DNA from 2 places in the Skermanella mucosa genome. Region 1 is predicted to be linked to the other one. Evidence: riboswitches for the same ligand, from Rfam matches in the RefSeq annotation. Region 1 holds a riboswitch; the other holds the start of a gene.
What was found. A riboswitch is a leader RNA that binds a small molecule or an ion and turns the genes downstream of it on or off. The one in region 1 is predicted to bind S-adenosylmethionine.

Region 1 (3,385 bases):
CTGGGCGCGAACTGGGAGATGAAACGCCAAGGGCGCCCCGCACCGCTCAGCGTCGGCGACGTCGCTCTGGTTTCGGGTTCTGCTTTTTGGGCGGTGTCGGATCGGCAGCCGGTTCAGTTCCAGGCTGAGCGATATGATTGAACAGGCTTCTGCCCTTGATGAAGGAGGTAACCATCCCAATGGCACTTGTTGCCACCAGAACTCCTCCCAACCAATCGTGGCCGGCCATGCCAAGCTTGATGGCGCCATAGATCAGCGACAGGCTGACAAGCAGGGCGCATAGTAAACCAAAGCCAGCAAGGGAGAACTGCGCGATCAAGGCGAACCTCTCCCACCATATCCGATGGCTTTGCTGCTTCTCGGCCATCATGAGGATGCGATCGGCCGAACCCGGCTGAGCATCCTCGTAGGCCTCGAAATGCGCGGGATGAGGCAGGGGGCCGGAGTACGACTCGGTCACAACGCGCATCACGGCTGTGAGCAACTGACCACGCTGTTCCGGCTCGACCAGCGGCTCCAAAGCCTGCTCAAGCTGCCGCTCGATTGGACCCGGGATGGAAAGCCCGGCCTCAGCTTCCTGAGGACGGGTGAGAGACGGTTTCTTCCCGTCAACCACTGCAAACTGACTGTCGCCGGTCAATTTCAGGAACGTTCCTCATGGCCGCGCATCGCATTGCGGATGTCGGTGCCTACAGCCTGCCAATCCCCAGCGACACCAGCACTTCTGTAACGCGGTGGGCTGAAATCGACGCTGTACAGGGTGGGAATGGCGCCGAGCCCCATCAGGAAACCCGACCACAGGCCCCGGCCAGCCTGTGCAGCGGCTTGGGCGCGATACGAGATCGGCTTGGTCTTCGCTGCTTTGTTGGCGTGTGCCACGGTGCTCTCCCTGGTAGGCTCTTCCGGCGTCGCGCGACATTACCTGACGTTGATTTGCATCGTTCGATGCTAATCGAAACTCTCAGACGCCATCCAACGTCCTCAGCATAACCGAATTTACGTCGGAAGCGTCAATCCAATGTGAATAAGTGTGGCTTTGTATCCATTGTGGCAAACCCAGTACCCGATGGATCTCTTAGGCAGCACCGCAGCGTCGGCGCTGCTTCTCCGAGCACAAACAAGAAAGGACACCAACCTTACCCTGTGTTGCCCGGGATACTTTCGAAGACTGGAAGATGGCGGAAATCGGCGGCTCTTCGTTTGAACGCCCTGCGACACGTTCCGGAGGAGAGAGCCCCCTGAAAGCCTGATCCCTGGAAGGGGTTGGCTGGTTGGGGCGGCAGGATTCGAACCTGCGTATGGCGGTACCAAAAACCGCTGCCTTACCGCTTGGCGACGCCCCAGCCTTGAGGTGGGGCGGACCATAGCCACAAAAGCGTGCTTCCGCAAGCGGCTGCTTGGCACCCTCTCCGGGTGCGGGAAGCCCTTGTCCCGGGGAGATTCCAGTGGAATTCCGGAGGGAGTCCGGAGCCGTCGCCTGCACAAACCACATGGGAGATGCGTCGGAAAATCCATTTGACGCAGCGCAGCATGTGATTATATAGCAATTCACAGCGCCGATTTGAGCACCAGATTGCGGGCGCTTTATAAATGCAGCTAAAGAGCGTGGGGATCCGCCCAGCGTAGCTGCTATGGGCGGATTTTTGTTTTTGCGGGGTATGGGGATGATCGAGTTTCACGGTGTCGAGAAGGTGTTTCCCGGGCGGGGCGGCGGTCCCGAGGTTCGGGCGCTCGACGGGATCGACCTTTCCGTCGGCCGCGGCGAGATCTTCGGGATCATCGGCCGCAGCGGGGCGGGCAAGAGCACGCTGATCCGCGTGGTCAACATGCTGGAGCGGCCGACCGCCGGGCGCGTCACGGTCGATGGTGTCGACATGGCGGCGCTGGACGGCTCCGGCCTGCGCGCCGCCCGGCGCGGCATCGGCATGATCTTCCAGCATTTCAACCTGCTGTCGTCGCGCACCGTGTACGACAATGTGGCGCTGCCGCTGGAACTGGCCGGGCTGCGCAAGGCGGAGATCAAGGCGAAGGTGGAGCCGCTGCTCGACCTGGTCGGCCTCGGCGACAAGCGGGACCGCTATCCCGCCGAGCTGAGCGGCGGCCAGAAGCAGCGGGTCGGCATCGCCCGCGCCCTGTCCAGCGAGCCCAAGGTGCTGCTGTGCGACGAGGCGACCTCGGCGCTGGACCCGGAGACCACCACGTCGATCCTGCGCCTGCTGGCCGACATCAACGAGAAGCTCGGCCTGACCATCGTCCTGATCACCCACGAGATGGCGGTGATCAAGGAGATCTGCCACCGCGTCGCCGTCATGGAGGCCGGCCGCATCATAGAGCGCGGCGACGTGTTCGACGTGTTCACGGCGCCCCGGCACCCGACGACCCGCAGCTTCGTCTCGGCCGTGGCCGGGGCCGAGCTGCCGGAGACCCTGGCCGCCCGGCTGGTGGCGGAGCCGCTGCCCGGCGGCAACCCGGTGCTGCGCATCACCTTCAAGGGCGCCATGGCCAACACGCCGATCATCAGCCAGATGACCCGGCGCTTCGGGCTCGACGTGAACATCCTGCACGGGCGGATCGACCATATCCAGGGCGCCCCGTTCGGCATCCTGGTGGTCGAGGCGGTCGGCGGCGCCGAGGCGGTGCAGTCCGCCATCTCGTTCATCCAAGTCAACAACCTGTCGGTAGAGGTCCTCGGACATGTCCCCGCAAGTCTACGCGCTGCTGGTTAACGCCACCGTCGAAACGCTCTACATGGTGGGCCTGGCAGCGCTGCTGGGCACCCTGCTGGGGCTGCCGCTGGGCGTGCTGCTGGCGACCACCGGGCGGGGCGAACTGCTCCAGAACGTGGCGTTCAACCGGATCGCCGGCGTGGTGGTCAACGCCACCCGCTCCACCCCGTTCATCATCCTGGTCGTCGCGATCATCCCCTTCACCCGGCTGGTCGCCGGCACCTCGATCGGGACCTCGGCGGCGATCGTGCCGCTGACCGTGGCGGCGATCCCGTTCATCGCGCGCCTGATCGAGGGCGCCATCCGGGAAGTGGACCGCGGCCTGATCGAGGCGGCCGAGGCCATGGGCGCCACGCCGCTCCAGATCATCGCCAAGTTCCTGCTGCCCGAGGCGCTGCCCGGCATCGTGCTGGGCCTGACGCTCGCGGTGGTCAGCCTGATCGGCTACTCGGCCATGGTCGGCGCGGTCGGCGGCGGGGGCCTGGGCGACCTGGGCATCCGGTACGGCTACCAGCGCTTCCTGCCGGAGGTGATGGCCGCCGTCGTCCTGGTGCTGATCGTGCTGGTCCAGATCGTCCAGAGCCTGGGCGACCGGCTCGCCCGCAAGCTCAACAAGCGGGCCATCGGAACCCGCTGACCAAGACGGACAACGGTTTCGA
Region 2 (3,385 bases), 940 kb from region 1:
TGGTCGGGATCGGCCTCGACAAGCCTGACGCCGGACGGCGCCGGCCGTTCCATGTCGCGCTCCAGGATGGCGCGGACGGCGGCGGCGTCCAGGGTTTCGTCCCGCAGCAGGCCGTCGGCCAGTTCGTGCAGGCGGGGAAGGTCGGCGGCGATCAGGTCGTATGCGCGGCGGTATGCCGCGTCGATGATGCCGCGCACCTCCTCGGCGACCTGGGGAGACAGGGCGCCCGGCTCGCCGGCGGGGGAGCGCGCCGCGGTCGCGGCGGCCGGTGCGGCGCCGCGGCCGTAGGCGACCATGCCGAATCGGTCGGACATGCCCCAGGTGGTGACCATCTTGGTCGCGATGTCGGTCGCCATCTGGATGTCTCCGGCGGCGCCCGTCGTCACGAAATCCCTGCCGAACACGATCTCCTCGGCCGCCCTGCCGCCCATGGTCACGTCCAGCTCCGCCTCCAGCCGCGCCCGGGACAGGCAGAAGCGGTCCTCCAGCGGCAGCCGGACCATCATGCCCAGCGACCGGCCGCGCGGCACGATGGTGACCTTGTGGACCGGGTCGGAGTGCCTGGAGCGCCAGGCGACCAGCGCGTGCCCGGCCTCGTGGAAGGCGGTCAGGCGGCGCTCGTCCTCGGACATGACGGTGGCCTTCTCGCCGCCCATGACGATCTTGTCGCGGGCCTGCTCGAAATCGGCCATGGAGACCAGGGCGCGGCCCGCGCGGGCCGCCCGGAGCGCCGCCTCGTTGACGACATTGGCGAGGTCGGCGCCCGACATGCCGGGCGTGCCGCGGGCGACCAGCGTCAGGTCCACGTCGGCGTCCAGCGCCACGCGGGAGGCGTGGACCGCCAGGATGGCGGCGCGCCCCTTGATGTCGGGATTGCCGACGAAGACATGGCGGTCGAACCGGCCGGGCCGCACGATCGCCGGGTCGAGCACGTCCACCCGGTTGGTCGCCGCGATCACGATCAGGCCGCTGGCGCGGGCGAAGCCGTCCATCTCGGCCAGGAGCTGGTTCAGCGTGTTCTCGGTCTCGATCTGGCCGCCGGTCGGAGAGGTGGCGCCGCGCGCCCGGGCCAGGGCGTCGATCTCGTCGATGAACAGGATGCAGGGAGCGCGCTTGCGGGCGTCGCGGAACAGCCGGCGGATGCGGGCGGCCCCGACGCCGACATACATCTCCACGAAGTCGGACCCGGTGACGGCGAAGAACGGCACCCCGGCCTCGCCCGCGACGGCGCGCGCCAGCAGGGTCTTTCCGGTACCGGGAGGACCGACCAGGAGCACGCCCTTGGGGATGCCGGCGCCGATGCCCTTGAAACGATCCGGGTCCTTCAGGAAATCCACCAGTTCGGTCAGCTCGGCGCGCGCCTCGTCCACGCCGGCGACGTCGGAGAACCGGATGTTGGAGGTGGCGGTGCCCGCCTTCTTGACCGGCGAGCGCATCATGCCGACCATGAACACCAGGGCGAAGCCCAGGAAGCCCACCATGTTCAGCTTGAGCAGCACGTCGAGCCACCGGTTGGTGGTCAGCAGGGCGCCGCCCTCGGTCGGCTCGACGGTCATCGGGATGCCGGGGGCCGCGACCGCCTGCCTCAGGGCATCGGTCCACAGGACGGTGGTGACGCCGTGCAGGCCGTCGCGGTCGGTGAATTCGATCCGGTTGCCGGCGACGGCCAGGGAAGCGATTTGTCCGGCGGCGAGACGATCGGCGAACTCGCTCTGCCCGACCTCCTCCCGGTCGATCCGGCTGAGCAGTGCCGCCGCACCGCCGGAGCCGGAGGCGTAGACATAGGCCAGCCCGGCGCCGCCGGTAAGCGCCCCGGTCACCGCCAGGGCCGCCACGATCGAAATCACCCGCGCGTGCCGTTTAAGGAAGGTTTTCATCAGCGACCCGGAGAGTCTGAGCATGATTGAGACGAAGCCGGGGCATTGAGTACAGAAACATAGTTAATAAGATGTATGCGCGGCGGTATGTATGCGCAGCGGCGCGGCAACGGGGCCGCGCCGCTTTCGACATGGATCTTGACGCCCTCCCCCGCTCCGGCTAGAACCCGCGAAACGTGGTGATTTGGCGACCGGCTTGCAGGCCACGTAAAATAAGCTGCTAAAAAGGTTTGGAGTCGCGTCCGCGCCTCGATCCCTTGTCGGTCGGGGCTTTTTTGCGTACCCGCAACGGCGGGCGGAGCGACGACACCATGACCAAGAACGACACTTCCCCCAAGAACGACGTTTCCCCCGGGAACGGCAATCCCGCGGCCACTCCCGCGAAGCTGCGGCCGCGCACCCGCATGGTTCATGCCGGGACCCTGCGGACCGGCTTCGACGAGACCTGCGAAGCGATCTTCATGACGTCGGGCTATGTCTACGGCTCGGCGGAGGAGGCGGAGGCCGCCTTCGCGACCGACGGGCTGCGCTACGTCTATTCGCGCTTCCGCAACCCGACCGTCGCCATGTTCGAGGACCGGCTGGCGGCGTACGAGGGGGCGGAGCGCTGTTTCGCCACCGGCAGCGGCATGGCGGCGGTGTTCGCGGCCCTGATGTGCCAGCTGAAGGCGGGCGACCGCATCGTGGCGCCGCGCGCCCTATTCGGATCCTGCCTGCACATCGTCAAGAACCTGGCGCCCCAGTACGGAATCGAGACGACCCTTGTGGACGGGACGAAGGCGGAGGAATGGCGGGAGGCCCTGGGCCGCCCGGCCAACGTGGTGTTCCTGGAGACCCCGTCCAACCCGATGCTCGACATCGTGGACCTGGAGCTGGTCTGCGGGCTGGCCCATGCCGCCGGCGCCCGCGTGGTGGTCGACAACGTGTTCGCGACCCCCGTGCTCCAGCGCCCGCTGGAGTTCGGCGCCGACATCGTGGTCTATTCCGCGACCAAGCATATCGACGGCCAGGGCCGCTGCCTGGGCGGCGCCATCCTGTGCGACAACAAGTTCGCCGAGCTTCTGGGACCGTTCCTGCGCCACACCGGACCGGCGCTGAGCCCGTTCAACGCCTGGCTGCTGCTGAAGGGCCTGGAGACCATGGACCTGCGGGTCGCCGCCCAGAGCGACGCGGCCCTGCGGGTCGCCGGGTTCCTGGAGGGGCACGGCAAGATCGCCAGGACGCTTTATCCCGGCCTGGAGAGCCATCCCCAGTACGAGCTGGCCCGGCGCCAGATGGGCGGCGGCAGCACGCTGATCGCCTTCGACGTGGCCGGCGGCAAGGCCGAGGCGTTCAGGCTGATGAACGGCCTGCGGATCGTCAAGATCTCCAACAACCTGGGCGACAGCAAGAGCCTGATCACCCACCCCGCGACCAGCACCCACCAGAAGCTGACCGACGAGGACAAGGCCGCCGTCGGCATCAGCCCGGCGAGCATCCGCCTGTCGGTCGGGCTGGAGGACGCGGCC

Region 2: linked by a shared signal. The riboswitch ahead of metZ (O-succinylhomoserine sulfhydrylase) and the one ahead of JL100_RS04155 (methionine ABC transporter ATP-binding protein) in region 1 are both predicted to bind S-adenosylmethionine.

Annotation. Positions count from the first base shown of each region.
Region 1 covers NZ_CP086106.1:907,656-911,040, reverse strand. The annotation lists gene JL100_RS04170 (DUF2335 domain-containing protein) at 47-640, opposite strand; gene JL100_RS04165 (hypothetical protein) at 643-879, opposite strand; tRNA gene JL100_RS04160 (tRNA-Gln) at 1,269-1,343, opposite strand; SAM riboswitch at 1,544-1,621, shown strand; gene JL100_RS04155 (methionine ABC transporter ATP-binding protein) at 1,665-2,726, shown strand; gene JL100_RS04150 (methionine ABC transporter permease) at 2,695-3,363, shown strand.
Region 2 covers NZ_CP086106.1:6,374,096-6,377,480, reverse strand. The annotation lists gene ftsH (ATP-dependent zinc metalloprotease FtsH) at 1-1,877, opposite strand, end outside; SAM riboswitch at 2,044-2,122, shown strand; gene metZ (O-succinylhomoserine sulfhydrylase) at 2,189-3,385, shown strand, end outside.